DNA from 2 places in the Bacillus rugosus genome. Region 2 is predicted to be linked to the other one. Evidence: predicted binding sites of a transcription regulator. Region 2 holds the regulator's gene; the other holds the start of a gene.
The links. Region 2 encodes LexA, which represses DNA repair genes until DNA is damaged. Its sites were predicted from a motif close to CGAACATATGTTCG; they were not measured.
Positions count from the first base shown of each region.

Region 1: a site for LexA is predicted at 3,421-3,434, ahead of M0696_RS11745 (DNA polymerase IV). Genes of this name have one in related genera too.

Region 1 is NZ_CP096590.1:2,344,608-2,352,593, reverse strand. Features, by position in the region: gene coaA (type I pantothenate kinase) at 1-578, shown strand, start outside; gene M0696_RS11765 (VOC family protein) at 583-969, shown strand; gene M0696_RS11760 (hypothetical protein) at 966-1,124, opposite strand; gene M0696_RS11755 (MDR family MFS transporter) at 1,176-2,408, opposite strand; gene M0696_RS11750 (YqzH family protein) at 3,105-3,311, opposite strand; gene M0696_RS11745 (DNA polymerase IV) at 3,478-4,716, shown strand; gene M0696_RS11740 (YolD-like family protein) at 4,713-5,051, shown strand; gene M0696_RS11735 (GNAT family N-acetyltransferase) at 5,242-5,712, shown strand; partial or broken gene M0696_RS11730 (antibiotic biosynthesis monooxygenase family protein) at 5,722-6,067, shown strand; gene M0696_RS11725 (GNAT family N-acetyltransferase) at 6,060-7,091, shown strand; gene M0696_RS11720 (iron-sulfur cluster biosynthesis family protein) at 7,088-7,411, shown strand; gene M0696_RS11715 (YqkC family protein) at 7,425-7,664, shown strand.
Region 2 is NZ_CP096590.1:1,943,303-1,951,288, reverse strand. Features, by position in the region: gene ccdA (cytochrome c-type biogenesis protein CcdA) at 1-162, opposite strand, end outside; gene ynzD (aspartyl-phosphate phosphatase YnzD) at 382-555, shown strand; gene M0696_RS09685 (YneF family protein) at 629-847, opposite strand; gene sirA (sporulation inhibitor of replication protein SirA) at 933-1,379, opposite strand; gene tkt (transketolase) at 1,534-3,537, opposite strand; gene M0696_RS09670 (DUF896 domain-containing protein) at 3,706-3,939, opposite strand; gene M0696_RS09665 (YneB family resolvase-like protein) at 4,003-4,656, opposite strand; gene yneA (cell division suppressor protein YneA) at 4,675-4,992, opposite strand; gene lexA (transcriptional repressor LexA) at 5,142-5,759, shown strand; gene fosM (FosM family fosfomycin resistance protein) at 6,657-7,079, opposite strand; gene M0696_RS09645 (YndM family protein) at 7,285-7,737, shown strand; gene M0696_RS09640 (poly-gamma-glutamate hydrolase family protein) at 7,760-7,986, opposite strand, start outside.

The sequences.
Region 1 (7,986 bases), 400 kb from region 2:
ATGGTTTTTTATTTCCTACAGCCGAGCTGGAAAAGAAAAATATGATGTCACGAAAAGGGTTTCCCGAAAGCTATGACGTAAAGGCGCTGCTCGAATTCTTGAATGACTTAAAATCAGGAAAAGACAGAGTAAAGGCCCCGGTGTATTCCCATCTCACCTATGACCGGGAGGAAGGTGTGTTCGAGGTTGTAGAACAGGCCGATATTGTGATTATTGAAGGCATTAATGTTCTTCAGTCGCCCACCTTGGAGGATGACCGGGAAAATCCGCGTATTTTTGTTTCCGATTTCTTTGATTTTTCGATTTATGTGGATGCGGAAGAAAGCCGGATTTTCACTTGGTATTTAGAGCGTTTTCGCCTGCTTCGGGAAACAGCTTTTCAAAATCCCGATTCTTATTTTCATAAATTCAAAGACTTGTCTGATCAGGAGGCTGATGAGATGGCGGCCTCGATTTGGGAGAGTGTCAACCGGCCGAATTTATATGAAAATATCTTGCCGACTAAATTCAGGTCAGATCTCATTTTGCGTAAGGGAGACGGGCATAAGGTCGAGGAAGTGCTGGTAAGGAGGGTATGAAATTGTGCATCATATCGAACTGTATGTCTCTGATTTGGAGGCGTCTAGGCGGTTTTGGGGCTGGTTCTTAAAAGAACTTGGCTATAAAGGGTATCAAAAATGGAGCTCAGGCATCAGCTGGAAGAAAGATCGTTTTTACCTAGTGATTGTGCAGGCGAAAGAGCCATTTCTAGAGCCGAAATACCATAGATGCCGAGTCGGTCTGAACCATCTCGCATTTCATGCTGAATCCAAGCTTCAAGTCGATCAGATGACTGAAAAATTGACGGCAAAAGGTTATCGTGTGTTGTACCGAGACAGGCATCCTTTTGCCGGAGGAGACGGGCATTATGCAGTCTTTTGTGAGGATCCAGACCGGATTAAGGTAGAGCTCGTTGCCCCAAGCTGTTAATCGTGATCTTCGGACAGGCTGTTCAGCTTTTTCTCAATGCGATCCAGCTGCGCTTTTCGGTTTTTCGCATACTTGAAGCCTGTAACAGCCGCAAAGATGACAGCGGCAAATATAATAAATACAAACAGCTGAAACATTATATCACCTATATTCATGTTCATCACCTCATTGTTGCGGGAGAGATTGGTTCTCTCCCGTTTTTTTATTTAAAGCGGCTTTTCCAGCCTGGATTGGTGTTTTGTGATTTCCATTTTCATTTGCCGATAGGCGAACGCTAAAAATGGCAGGCCGAGCAGGGTGATGCCGCTCAGGACAGAAAAAACAAAAATCGGCCGGCCAGCGCCAAATAGGTCTATACATATACCCCCGACCCAGGGGCCGATGACGTTTCCGAGCTGTGAAAAACCGATTGCCCCAAAATAAGTGCCTTTTAATCCTGGTTTTGCAATCTGGTCTACAAACAAATCCATCATAGAGAATAAAAGAACTTCGCCGATTGTAAATGTCACCACAATCATCACAAGTGATGAAACACCGTGTGATATGGTGAAAATGGCCAAGCTGATACTAACCATCACATTACCGAGCATCAGGGAGCAAAGCGGCGAAAAACGTTTTGCAAAATGGACGATGGGAAATTGCGTTGCCAACACAACGATTGCGTTTAATGTCAGCATCAACCCATACAGCTTCGTTCCATTGCCGATCAAGGGGTTCTGCGCCATGTACTGCGGGAATGTGGAACTGAATTGTGAGTAGCCGAAGGTGCATAGTGTAATGCCGATCAAAGCAATTGTAAAAAGATGATCCTTTTGCGTTACCATAAACGCTTCCCGCACGCTCATATTTTGGGGTTGGCTTGATGCTGACAAGGATGGATGTTTTTTAAATTGGATGGCAAGCACGAGGCCGTATAGTCCGTAAATGACTGCGGGCACCAAAAAGGGTGCGGTCGATTGCGATGAGCCGAAATACAGGCCGAGCACCGGTCCGAAGACAACACCGATATTAATAGCTGCATAGCGTAAATTAAAAACAAGCAGTCTCGTTTTTTCTTCTGTCATATCAGACAGCAAGGCCTTTGAAGCAGGCTCGAACAGTGATTTGCATAGACCGTTTAATGCGTTTACCACAAAAAACACCCAGAGATGAGATGCCGCCGCAAAGCCTGCAAATACCAGCATCCATCCGAAAATCGATACAAGCATCATGTTTTTTCTGCCGAATTTATCTGAGATATATCCGCCGTAAAAGCTTGCGAGGATGCCGACTGATGAGCTTGCGGCAATGACCAGCCCTGCATAGGAAGCAGATGCGCCTTGAACGGCCGTTAAATAAATCGCTAAAAAAGGAATGCTCATCGATGTTGCCATTCTGCCGAAAATGGTTCCGATGATAATTGTCCAGCTGATGGAGTGGATATCTTTCCATTTCTTCATGAATCGTATCTCTCCTGTATTGTAAGATCTTTTTCTATCATATATGAAAAAATTCCCTTCTCCAATGGGGAATTCAAAATATTTTGTTATTGGCATTTATAAAACATGTCCTACTTTATGGATTGCAATATACCATGTGTGGAGGATGCACATGGCTGACGTTACATTGTTGAAATTGAGGTTAAAGCATTCGGAAGGAAATGACGTTATGTCCGGCGTTTATCTGTGGTAAAAGCGTAATATTAATTGATGCTGAATGCGGGGGCATTTTAAAGTCGTTCGGCAGGACATGGAAGCAAAGGGATGTCCGTTTGAAACATTAAAGGCCGTAATTTTAACCCATCAGGGTGTGGATCAAGTTTCGTAAATGCTAGTGATGCCGGAGATGAGATCAAAATTTACGCTAAAAACCGACATGAACTGGAGGACAAAAGAAGATGCCGCGTTTCTTCCGAATGAATCAAAGTAGATTTCGAAAATTAAGTGTATGACACGGCTTGAGGAATGGGCAGTTATCCCGTTTTGAAGGGTATTCGGGTGATTTTTTTGTCAGGCATATCAATCTACGGAGTGTGAGAAATTCCTGCTTTGCTTTCTTCACAAGCCTTTTTGCCGTATGACATTGAGACTGTTTTCTGCATCACGGCGGTGTTTTCAAAGGGAAGACGCATTAGCGGCTGACGGTGTGACCTGCGCTTAAGAGAACAGCCCTTGGTTTGTGACATAGTCATAAATGATATCTTCTATATGCGCATGCAGATCCTCATCAGGTTCTTCATTCCGTCTCTCTTCTAAGGCTGCTTTCAGGCTTTGTTTTTCATACGGGCTTAACGGATCTATGGCAACATTTCTGCCGTATTGACGCAGTGCCTGCCCCATCATTTTTTCGACAAATTTCTCCATTATGACTCTCCTATCTTTATGCTTCGCTTTCATTCTACTAAATGTTTCTCTTCTCTCAAACCCTTGGATCATATTTTCTGTCAGACAAGAATCATTTACCAGTATAAATCGAACATACTTTCGCATATAATAGAAAAACGAACATAAGTTCTTTTTAGAGGTGTGTATGATGAAAGAAAAAGTGATTTTTCTCGTTGACATGCAATCGTTTTATGCATCTGTAGAGAAAGCGGAAAATCCACATTTGAAAAATAAGCCCGTCATTGTTTCAGGTGATCCTGAAAAAAGGGGCGGAGTCGTATTGGCTGCCTGTCCGCTGGCGAAACAAAAGGGTGTGGCGAATGCTTCGCGGCTGTGGGAGGCGCAGGAAAAGTGCCCTGAAGCTGTTGTGCTCCGGCCCCGTATGCAGCGGTATATTGATGTATCACTGCAAATTACCGCCATTCTAGAGGAATATACAGACCTTGTAGAGCCGTATTCCATTGACGAACAGTTCATGGACATTACAGGCAGTCAGAAGCTGTTTGGGACGCCGGAAGAGATTGCAAAAAGCATTCAGGGCAGAATCATGCGGGAGATCGGCGTTTATGCGCGGGTCGGAATCGGTCCTAATAAAGCGCTAGCCAAAATCGCGTGCGACAATTTTGCCAAAAAGAATAAGAACGGTATTTTTACCTTAACGAAAGAAAATATGAAAACTGAAATGTGGCCGCTTCCGGTGGGCAGCATGTTTGGCGTCGGGAGCCGCATGAAGCATCATTTAAACCGGATGGGCATCAGCACGATCGGCGGGCTTGCGGCTTTTCCGCTCGATCTTTTAAAAAAGAAATGGGGCATTAACGGCCATGTGCTGTGGATGACGGCGAACGGGATCGACTATTCCCCTGTATCTACTTCATCTCTGGACGGACAAAAGGCGATTGGCCATGGAATGACTCTCCCGAGAGACTACGAACACTTTGACAAAGAAATCAAAGTCGTACTGCTGGAGCTGAGTGAAGAAGTGTGCAGGCGAAGCCGAAACGCCGGAGTAATGGGGCAGACGGTATCAGTGAGCTGCCGGGGTGCTGATTTTGATTGGCCGACGGGCTTCAACCGGCAAGTGAAGCTGGCGGAGCCGACTAATTCTACCCAGGATGTATATGAGGCTGTATGCCGGCTGTTTCTTACGTTTTGGGACGGGAAGCCTGTCCGCCGTCTCGGGGTCAATCTGTCCCAGCTCTCATCTGATGACATATGGCAGCTCAATTTATTTCAGGATTATGCAAAGAAAATGAGCCTTGGCTATGTGATGGATGGCATTAAAAACCGGTTCGGCGATACAGCCATCATCAGGGCGGCGTCACTGACAGCGGCAGGCCAGGCATTTGAACGTGCGGCTAAAATAGGAGGGCACTATAAATGAATGACTATTTAAAAAGAGGCAACCTGCTGTGGGAAGGAAGCAGGATGTTTCTGCCGGAGCATAAACAAAGCCTGCTTGAGAGAAAGCGCCATAAACAGAAGCTGCAAAAGCCGATCCTTGATCCTGATAAGCTGGAGGAAATGAATCAAACGCTTTGCGCCGCGATGGAGTTTGCCCAGAATATCACTGTCAGCTGCTTTCAGGATGGTGAAATTGTCCGCTGTACCGGGAAGATCTGCCGGTATGAAGAGTTTGAAAAAACAGTATGGATAAAAGGAGACGAAGATCAGCTTTATAAGCTGAAACTTGATCAGGTGCTTGATATTGTGCTGTAAAGTTTCTCCCTCCTGCATTGGGGGGAGAAATATGTGTAAAAATATCTAACATTGTTCCCTCGGCAAACTGCAAACGTATGATACAGGAAAGAAGGCATTTACAATTCCAGTCAGGCAAAATATAATTTTTATATTGTGAGAAAAAAAGAGCTGACATTCGTTTTGCCAGACGGAGGGAGATCAAATCGTAATGGATATTCGAACAATCACGTCTTCAGATTATGAAATGGTAACGTCTGTAATGAATGAATGGTGGGGCGGCAGACAGCTGAAAGAAAAATTGCCGAGACTATTTTTTGAGCATTTTCAGGACACAAGCTTTATTACATCTGAACATAGCAGCATGACCGGATTTTTAATCGGGTTTCAATCACAATCGGATCCTGAAACGGCATACATCCATTTTTCCGGTGTGCATCCAGATTTCAGAAAAATGCAAATTGGAAAACAATTATACGATGTCTTTATTGAAACAGTAAAACAACGAGGCTGCACCCGGGTAAAGTGCGTCACTTCACCGGTGAATAAGGTGTCAATCGCGTATCACACAAAATTGGGATTTAACATTGAAAAGGGCACCAAAACGGTAAATGGCATCTCAGTGTTTGCAAACTATGATGGCCCCGGCCAAGATAAGGTACTGTTTGTCAAAAACATATGAGGGGGAAATATGATGGATTTTTTATCAAAAACACCTGAGCCTCCTTACTATGCAGTCATTTTTTCATCTGTCAGAAGCGAAAATGACCCAGGATATGGAGAAACAGCGGAGCGGATGGTATCGCTTGCGGCGGATCAGCCTGGATTTTTAGGCGTCGAAAGCGTTCGTGAAGCGGGTGGAAGGGGCATAACGGTTTCCTATTGGGACAGTATGGATGCCATTAACCACTGGAAGCATCACACTGAACATCAAGCAGCAAAAGAAAAAGGAAAAAGCATGTGGTACGAGTCGTATGCAGTCCGCATCGCAAAAGTCGAGAGGCAGCGGCTGTTTTCAGGAGAAGAGAAATGATTGAATATCTTCAGCATACGGAAGAGATCACAGCGCGTGAGATTATTGCCGTGCAGCAGCCAGCCTACATAAAAGAAGCGGAGCTTATCGGTTTTGACGGTATTCCCGCCTTACAGGAGAAGCCAAAGGATATTCAAGCCTCTCATGAACAGTTTGCGGGATATCGGAAAGAAGGTAAACTGATCGGTGTCATTTCATATGAGAAAAACATGCATCATCTCACCATTTGCAGGCTTGTTGTGCATCCCGACGGTTTCAGAAAAGGGATTGGACGAGCACTTTTGCAATTTGTCATCGATCAAAACGAAGACGCTGAGAAAATCGAAGTAGTCACAGCTGAGGAAAATACACCGGCCGTGTCGCTCTATGCAAAGGCGGGATTTCAAAAGGCAGAAACCATTAAAGCCGCGGAGGGTCTATTGCTGTCTGTCTTTCATTTGTATCCGGAACGAAAAGTTGAGGTCGTTCCCTACAATGAAAAATGGGCGGAATATTTCAATGAAGAAAAAGAACGGCTGAAGCTTGTGCTCGGACCGGAGATCGTTGCTGTCCATCATATCGGAAGCACATCAATTTCAAACATGGCAGCAAAGCCAATTATTGATATATTAATTGAAGTCAAAACCATTGAAGCTGTGAGCCAATATGATACACAAATGAAGGCTATCGGCTATACACCGAAAGGAGAAAACGGCATAGCTGGCAGGCGTTATTTCCAAAAAGGCGGTAATAAACGTACTCATCATGTCCATGTGTACGAAAAGGGAAACCCTGCTATTGAAAGGCATCTGTTATTCAGAGATTATCTCAGAGCCCATCCAAAAATAGCGGAGGAATACGCCGTTCTCAAAAAACGACTGGCTGCCCAGCATCCGGACTGCATCAATCAGTACATACAAGGGAAAGATGGTTGGATCAAGACTGCAGAAAAAAATGCGAAGCGGTGGAAAGAAGGCAGAAACAATGCGGATGGAAGCGTTGTATGCTACAATAGCGAAAATGATGAAAACGGGGGTCTCACCTTATGAACATACATGTGACAGATGCAGCAAAACAGGCACTGCAGCAGGCGTTTGACGCCAACCCGGGAAAAAAAGCCCAGCTTCGTTACGATGCAGAAGGATGCGGCTGCGCGGTAAGCGGTGTACCGACAATCTGGCTGGCAGAAGAATTAACGGGACAGTGCGAGCAGCTGGAAACGAACGGTATCCCGCTGTATATCCAGTCGTCACAAAAGGTGTTTTTTGACGATCAAATGACGATCGATTACAATGAAAAAGCCAAAACACTGGCGCTGAAAAGCCCGGCTGAAATGCTCAGCCCTAGAATGAGCATATTAGTAAAGTAGGGAGACACGAAACGTGGAACAAAAGCTGAAGGCAATGAAGAACACAGCACAGAATAAAACGTGGGTATCCTTCCTGAATCAAAACCATCCCTATACTTTGCTCCACTGGTCAATTGGAGGAGCAGAATCCGTCAAGAAAGATGTTTGGCTATTGCAGGATGAAATGACCTTCGAAACGCAGGAGTTTACAACGATAGATCTTGCGATTGAATGGATTAGAGAAAATATGGATGGCATTACCGACGTTTTATGAAATGGAAAAGCGAAAGAGCCGAAGGGGGCCTTTCGCTTTTTTATTATGAAAGAAAACCTGGTATTTTTGGTTTGCCAACCAAAAGATCTGCAGGAAAAGTTAGGATGCCAAAAAGACAGTAATCGTTTTAGCGCAAACAACTTGGACAGGAGGCAAGTTGTTAATGGAAATAGGACAAATACTAAATATTTTTAGTGTAAGAAAAAGTGCAAAGGCCACATCCATATGTTAATGGGCACTTCACTGAAAGAAAAAATCATTGGAGTATCGTAAGAAAACTAAGAGGGTTTTTGACGTGATAGAAAACGGAGTGAGAGTTCTA
Region 2 (7,986 bases):
AAACAAGCTTCTTTTCTGCAGCAACAGCTTTTCTGTTTTCACATCATCCATACTGACTCCTGTAATATATGACAAGAAAGCTGGGTAGAGCGGCAGGCAGCAAGGCGAAATAAAGGATAAAAATCCCGCCCCGAATGTCAAAAAGTAATTCACGTCTCCCATGTCATCATCCCTTCATGATTTGACATTCCTTCAAGTTATGACAAAATCATTTCATTTTTTTAACACTTTCACTTGAAGGATTTCTATTTTCAAAAAAAACTTATATAATTTAATTTGACATTGAGATATTGTACTCCTTCTCATTTGAAAATTAGTATAAATATGGATATAATATAAACATTCACTTTGAAGATCTAATGTATGAAAGGATACATCCCTGTGATTAGAGAGCATCTATTAAATGAAATTGAAAAAAAAAGAGCAGAGCTGCTGCAAATTGTCATGGTGAACGGAATGACATCTCATATTACGATAGAGCTCAGTCAGGAGCTTGACCATCTTCTCATACAATATCAAAAGCAGCGCCTTCGAGCAGTAGCGGGTGATGAATGATTGCAAAATAAAAAACCCGTATAAGGGTTTTTTATTTTATAACCATGTTTCTCTATATCATAATCTTTACGTATTATTTCGTTTGATTATTCATGGCTTTCATCATTTGATTGATTTTCTTTTGAGAAGGTTTCATTCCCATTTGCATCATCATCATGCGTAACATTTGTTCATTAATAGGCGGATTCTTTTTAAGATAGCTCATCATATATTTACGAGCAATAAAAAACCCGAGTGCAACACCTATGAGCAATGCAACAACGCCCACTAGGATGCCAACCCATAAAGTCATTTTATTTCCTCCTTCATGTTGTCTAGTTTAAAGTGTACTAAACCAAAAGCTATTATACAACATTTACATCTCTTTTTCTTCGGTTTTAGACAAAATTTCTTTCTTTCACCGGATTTAGCCATCCATAACGCTTCGAATTGAAATCCATAGCCAGAAAGCAAGGGCTTACTTTTCTCAATACTTCAAAGAAAATCGTTTCTGCCTCGTAATCCCCCGAAGCCACTATTTCTATCATATGCTCCTTCATCATAAGCGTAGCGTGGCCTTTTGCTTTCGGCAAAGCTAATCTATAAATATAATCCAGCTGCCTGTAATCCGTATTGTTTAAATTCATTTTTAATCGCTGATGCATATGTAAAATCGGGATTGGCTGTGTAATATATTGAATCTGTTTCTCTGTCATTTGATACTGCTGCTTTGTCAGGCTAGTCCAATGATAGTCTTGAAACAGCTCAAACATAACCGATTCCCGCCCGAAATAGTGATTAGCAAACTCCTCTTTTATCAGGTGCGTATAGTAGTGACGTTCCATCTTTTCATCCCCTTTTCCAGCAGCATTTCATTTGCTCTCTATTATACAAAAGAAGAAAAGAAAGAATTGTCTATTACTGTTAAACAGCCAATACTATTTTTGTCGGATAAACAAGAAAAAGAGGATGATTTGACTCATCCTCTTTAAAAGACTCTTACTTATTGATTAATGCTTTAACTCGGCTCACTACGTTTGGAACTGAGAAGCCGTATTCATTGATGACGGTTTCACCAGGAGCAGATGCACCGAATCGGTCTATGCCGAGCACGTCTCCTTCAAGCCCTGTGTATTTGCCCCATCCAAATGATGCGCCCATCTCAATCGCAAGACGTTTTTTCACCTCTGCAGGAAGAACAGAGTTTTTGTATTCATCAGATTGTTTATCGAAACGGTCCATTGAAGGCATGCTGACAACAGAAACATCAATATTTTCTTTAGCCAATTCAGCCTGTGCTTCAATCGCAAGACCTACTTCAGAGCCAGAAGCGATAAGAAGAGCGTCAGGTGTTTCGTTTTTAGATTTAGAAACGACATATGCACCTTTTTCTACTCCTGCCAATGCTTCTTCAGCTGTTTGATCGATCGTAGGAAGGTTTTGGCGTGTCAATACTAACGCTGTTGGCTGATCAGTGCTTTGCACTGCAAGCTTCCATGCTGCCGCTGTCTCGTTGCCGTCTGCAGGACGCATCAAGGAAAGATTAGGCATCGCACGGAGTGAAGCAAGCTGCTCAACAGGCTCGTGAGTCGGGCCGTCTTCACCTACAGCAATACTGTCATGTGTGAAGACATAAGTGACAGGAAGACCCATTAATGCTGCAAGGCGAATCGCCGGACGCAGGTAATCAGAGAAGACAAAGAAAGTTCCGCCGAATACACGAAGTCCGCCATGAAGCGCCATACCATTTAAGGCTGCACCCATTGCAAATTCACGAACACCAAACCAGAAGTTTTTGCCTGAGTAATCAACCGCTGTAAAATCACCGGCATTTTTAATTGTCGTTTTGTTTGATCCCGCTAGGTCAGCAGATCCTCCGACAAAGAAAGGAATTTTTTTCGCAAGTCCGTTGAGAACTTCACCAGAAGATGCACGTGATGCCAGGCTGCTTCCTTTTTCATAAACAGGAACCTCTTGATCCCAGTCCTTTGGAAGCTCTCCTTTGATTGCAAGCTCAAGCTGTTCAGCAAGTTCAGGATAAACTTCTTTATATTTAGCGAATTGGGCTTTCCATTCCTGTTCCTTTTTCTCGCCTGATTCTTTAACCGCTGAAGCGAAATGCTCATATACTTCTGACGGAACGTAGAAATCTTCTTCATACGTCCACGCGTAAGCTTCTTTTGTTAACTTGCTTTCCTCTTTACCAAGCGGAGCACCGTGAACACCAGATGTGCCGGCACGGTTAGGTGAACCGAATCCGATTGTCGTTTTCACTTCAATTAATGTAGGTTTCTTTTCATTTTGGCGTGCTTTTTCGATAGCCGCTGTTAATTCTTCAATATTGTTTCCATCCTCAACATAAAGAACTTCCCAATTCATTGCTTCAAATCGCTGTTTCACGTTTTCAGAGAATGAACGGTCGAGATCTCCATCGAGAGAGATGTCATTAGAATCGTATAATACGATCAGACGGCCAAGCTGAAGATGGCCTGCGAGTGAAGCGGCTTCAGAAGAAATACCTTCCATTAAATCACCATCACCGCAAATACTGTATGTATAATGATCGACTACGTTAAATGAATCACGGTTGTAAGTTTCAGCTAAATGGCGTTCAGCGATAGCCATTCCGACTGCCATGGCAATTCCTTGGCCAAGCGGACCTGTTGTCGCATCAACACCGGCAGTATGTCCGAATTCCGGATGTCCAGGTGTTTTGCTGCCCCACTGGCGGAATCCCTTAAGATCTTCGATGCTAAGATCAAACCCGCTTAAATGAAGCATGCTGTATAAAAGTGCTGATCCGTGTCCAGCAGATAAAACAAAACGGTCACGGTTAAACCAGCCAGGGTTTGCTGGACTTACGTTCATAAATTTTGTCCACAGCGTGTATGCCATTGGAGCGGCCCCCATTGGCATCCCTGGGTGACCAGAATTTGCTTTTTCAATAGCGTCTATTGACAGTGTGCGAATGGTAGCAACTGATTTCTTTTCAATTGTATCCATAAAAATCCCCTTCCTTATGTGTTGTACCCTTACATCATAAATGTCTGACGACTTTTTCTCAACTGTTTCAGCTTAAATTTGAGAGAAACTTGTTGAATTTTGTCACATAAGAGTTTTGCTTATAGTATATGCAAAAGAGGAATACGATATTTCCGTATTCCTCTTATATTAGTGAAGTTTGTTATTTCTTTGTTCTTTTTTTAGCTTTTCTGGTGTTACATCATTGCCTTCAGGGTCAATGATTTTCACACTTTTTAATGTGTTTTTCATAGAAGAGCGAAAACCTTTCAGGTACTCTTGACGAAGCTTTTGCTGTTCGGCTTTTTCTTCTTCAGTCATAACGCCAGCTTTAGCTTTCGCAGCAAGTTCATTAATTCTGGCAATTTTTGCGTTTGAAATCATGTTAAACTCCTTTATTGCATTTTGTCTATATAGTACTAGATCAAAAAGAGTTTTACAACTGATTCACTCGGCTGTCTCGTCATTCTCTATGTATTCCTGAAACCGCCGGTGGACGGTCGCTTTAGACACATCATAGCCAAACCCTCTTAGCGTAGCCGCGATTTCTGCGAACGTCAGTTTATTCGCTCTTAGACGGACGATCTCTGAGATTGGGACCTCTATTCTTTCTTTTCCGCTGTTTTCATGTTGATTTTTCAGGTTTTTTTGCGGTTTAAAACCATTTTTTACTGCACGCTTCATTCCCCGCTTGATTTTCATGTTGTGAATTTTCCGCTGGTATTCCTCCACAATGCTGACGATCTCCAGCACCATCGAGTCAGCCTCCGATAGCTCCAGCTCACCTCTGTGAGCCGTTGTATAGACTTTCACACCTTCTCTGTAGATACAATGAAGCAATGCGATTTTTGCATTTCCCCGCCCGAGCCTTGTCTCATCCTGAACCAAAATGACATCAATTCCAGAATTTTTGATCTCATCAAGCAGTTCAAATACACCGTCCCGATCCATTTCGTATCCGCTGGCTTTTTCAGAAATCACTTTGAGGACTTCCATGCCGTTCTCGGCTGCAATGGCCGTAAGCTCCTCCTCCTGCCGCTTTAATGAAGTCTCCTGCTGTTCTTTATTTGTGCTTACGCGGGCATAAATGAGTGCTTTCATTTTTTCTATCTTTCCTCTCTATCTTACAGTTGCCAATTCATATGCATCCTGATGCTTCTTTTTCAACGGAATCACCAACTCATCTCCCGGCTGGATATCAGACGTCTGAAGATGATTGTTATCAGCTACCCATTCAATAAAATCATTTTTGTTTATCTTTTTTGTATCTGCTACCTGATCAGCAATTGACCAAAGTGTGTCGCCCTGCTGGACTTCTATTTTAACATACTGATTAAGCTCCTGACCGCTGCTTGTATATGATAGCAAAAGGATAACCGCGCTCAAAATCACTGTGAACAGACCGACAAAAATAATAGATTCTTTACTCATGATCATAACCTCCAACAGGAATGTTTGTTCGCTTTTTTATAATTTCAGTATATACGAACAAACGTTTCTGTCAATTGTTTTTTCGAACCTATGTTTGTACTGTAAGGAAAATCATGCTATAATCTACTTAAAATCGACGTTTTGAGGTGCGAAAAATGACGAAGCTATCAAAAAGGCAACTTGATATCCTCCGTTTTATTAAAGCAGAGGTTAAATCAAAAGGATATCCGCCTTCCGTGAGAGAAATCGGAGAGGCTGTCGGGCTTGCGTCCAGCTCAACTGTACACGGCCATTTGGCCCGTTTGGAAACAAAAGGGCTGATCAGACGGGATCCGACAAAACCTAGAGCAATAGAAATACTTGATGAAGAAGTAGACATTCCGCAAAGCCAGGTCGTAAATGTACCAGTCATTGGGAAAGTCACGGCGGGATCTCCTATTACAGCAGTAGAAAATATTGAAGAATATTTTCCTCTTCCTGACCGTATGGTTCCTCCTGACGAGCACGTGTTTATGCTGGAGATTATGGGAGACAGTATGATTGAAGCTGGTATTTTCGATAAGGATTATGTCATCGTTAAACAGCAAAATACAGCGAACAACGGGGAAATTGTAGTGGCGATGACAGAAGATGATGAAGCTACGGTAAAACGTTTCTATAAAGAGGATACTCACATTCGCTTACAGCCTGAAAACCCAACGATGGAACCTATCATCTTGCAGAATGTCAGCATTCTAGGGAAAGTGATTGGCGTGTTCAGAACCGTCCATTAACCTATTGATCTATCAGATGCATGAAAAACCCCCTCTTCCTTTACGGAGAGGGGGTTTATTGTACGAAAAAAGCAGGCTCGCCCTGACTTTTGGGTGCGAGCCTGAATAGGAGGAAAAAGAACATCATGTTTACACCATAATTATCCACTAAATAATTGTTGAAGTCAAGAAATTTTCTTTCCTTCAGGAAACTTTTATCATAATAATGTCCGTTTAAAACATTAGACGTTATCTCCTTAAAAATGTTTCATTTTCTTAGGTCGTGGAATGATGTTGCTTCATGTTTATGTAAGGAGCGCGGCAATTGAGTTTCAATGAAAATTTAGTACATTGTATAGTTGGTTCAACATTTTCCAAAAAAACAGCTCACTTCTCTTGATCAACGTGAGCTTCAATTAAAATGAAACATATTGTATACCATAACTGCCCTTTACCCGAACACTTGTACAGTCTTCTGAATGTTCTTCTGCAAATATACGGTAACGGTGAAATGAATCGATAGCAACCTTATCCTGAGCACTAAAATCAAACCAGCTGCCGCTGAATTGCCTCGTACTCAGTGTTGTATATTCTCCCATAAGCCCCATCCGCTGAAGTTTAACCTCAACTGAACAAGTATTGGCTCCCAATATGGTAAACTGATAGCCTAAAAATTAGTCGATCGCCGGAACATCACTGATATTTTCCAGAACAAACGTTTTTGTGCTGTCATTTAAAATAAAGTCTGTTTTGTAATCAAAATCTAAAGCTGACGCATGGGTACTGCTAATGCTAAAAAAACAATTCAAAACTGTTGTTAAGCCTAGGATTTATATTTTCAATCACATCCCTCCCTTACCATATTTTAACCATACATGATTTTTATGTATATGTTCTGTGTAGTAGCAAGAGGTCGTCTCAATCATAAAAATTCATATGCGTTTTTTGCTGTTTATAATAACGAAGCCTGTCTTGAAGGGTTCCGGTATGAAATTCAAATTTATGGCCGTCAGGGTCGGTAAAATAAATTGATTTTCGATCGCGTTCATCTCGTTCTCTGCCAGGCAGAATATTGACATGAAGCCTTTTTAATTTTGCTGACATTTCCGCAAACTCATGATCTTCAATAGTAAAAGCAATATGTGTATAAGACGCCTTAATGTCATTTCTCGGAATGTCAGATTCTTCATTAAGCGCAAGCCAGATGCCATTTAAATCAAAATATGCTGTTGTTCTTCCCTTTACCAGAAGCTTTGCATCAAACACTTTTTGATAAAAATCAATTGATGTATCCAGATGAGAAACTGAAAATAACAAGTGATTGATTCCTTTTATCTTCACAAATCATCCCCTCCTTGAAAGCTGATCATTCATTTGTACGACTTTTTTCCAAGAAAGTTTCATCCAGCCAGAAAAAAATACCAGTGTAAACAAAATCGGATTGTTTAAAATAATGACTGTACAGCGATGGCCTTTTATGGGTTCGATTTGAATAATTTGTTTACTGCCAAGGGTTTTCTTCAAAAATAACAATTTAGGTGGTCAAATGAAACATATCATTGCTCTTGCTTCAAAGGTTGCTTTTACTCTCGCCCTTTTATATGTGATTTTGGACAGATTCTATCACGCGCCCTTTTTAAGTGTGATGTTTATTGCACTTTTCTTAGGTTTTGTTTCCTATCTATCCGGTGACATACTCGTCCTTCCCAGAACAAACAATATTACAGCTTCATTGGCTGACTTTGGACTTTCATTCGTTATTCTTTGGGTCTTTGTTTTAACCCAAACAAGAAACGGTTTCTCACCATTTGCAGCTGCTCTGCTTTCCGCTGCCTGTCTAACTGTTTTTGAATACTTTTTTCATCGGTATTTGCTAAAAAATGTGCTGGATGAAACCTTCCGAAATGAACTGCCAGTCAGAGATAACACGCTGCAGTATCAAATAGAAGCCTCAGACGAGCTATTTCCTGACGTTACGAAAGAGCAGCATGAGGAATAGGAGGCTTAGTGCCTCCTATTTTTCAGTAGCTATTATTGATAAAACGGGACATTACCTCAGTAAAATCATAAAACCTTTCATTTTGAGTAACAGATCTGCTTCTTAAAGAAAAAATGCCAAACAAAGATCTTCTAAAACCTGTGCTCATTTCTAACTGGATGCTCAAACCTGTTTTTGATTTATTTGCAATGTTATTCGGACTTACACCTGCATGCGGATGGTCTGTACTGAGCAATACAGCTGGAAAAC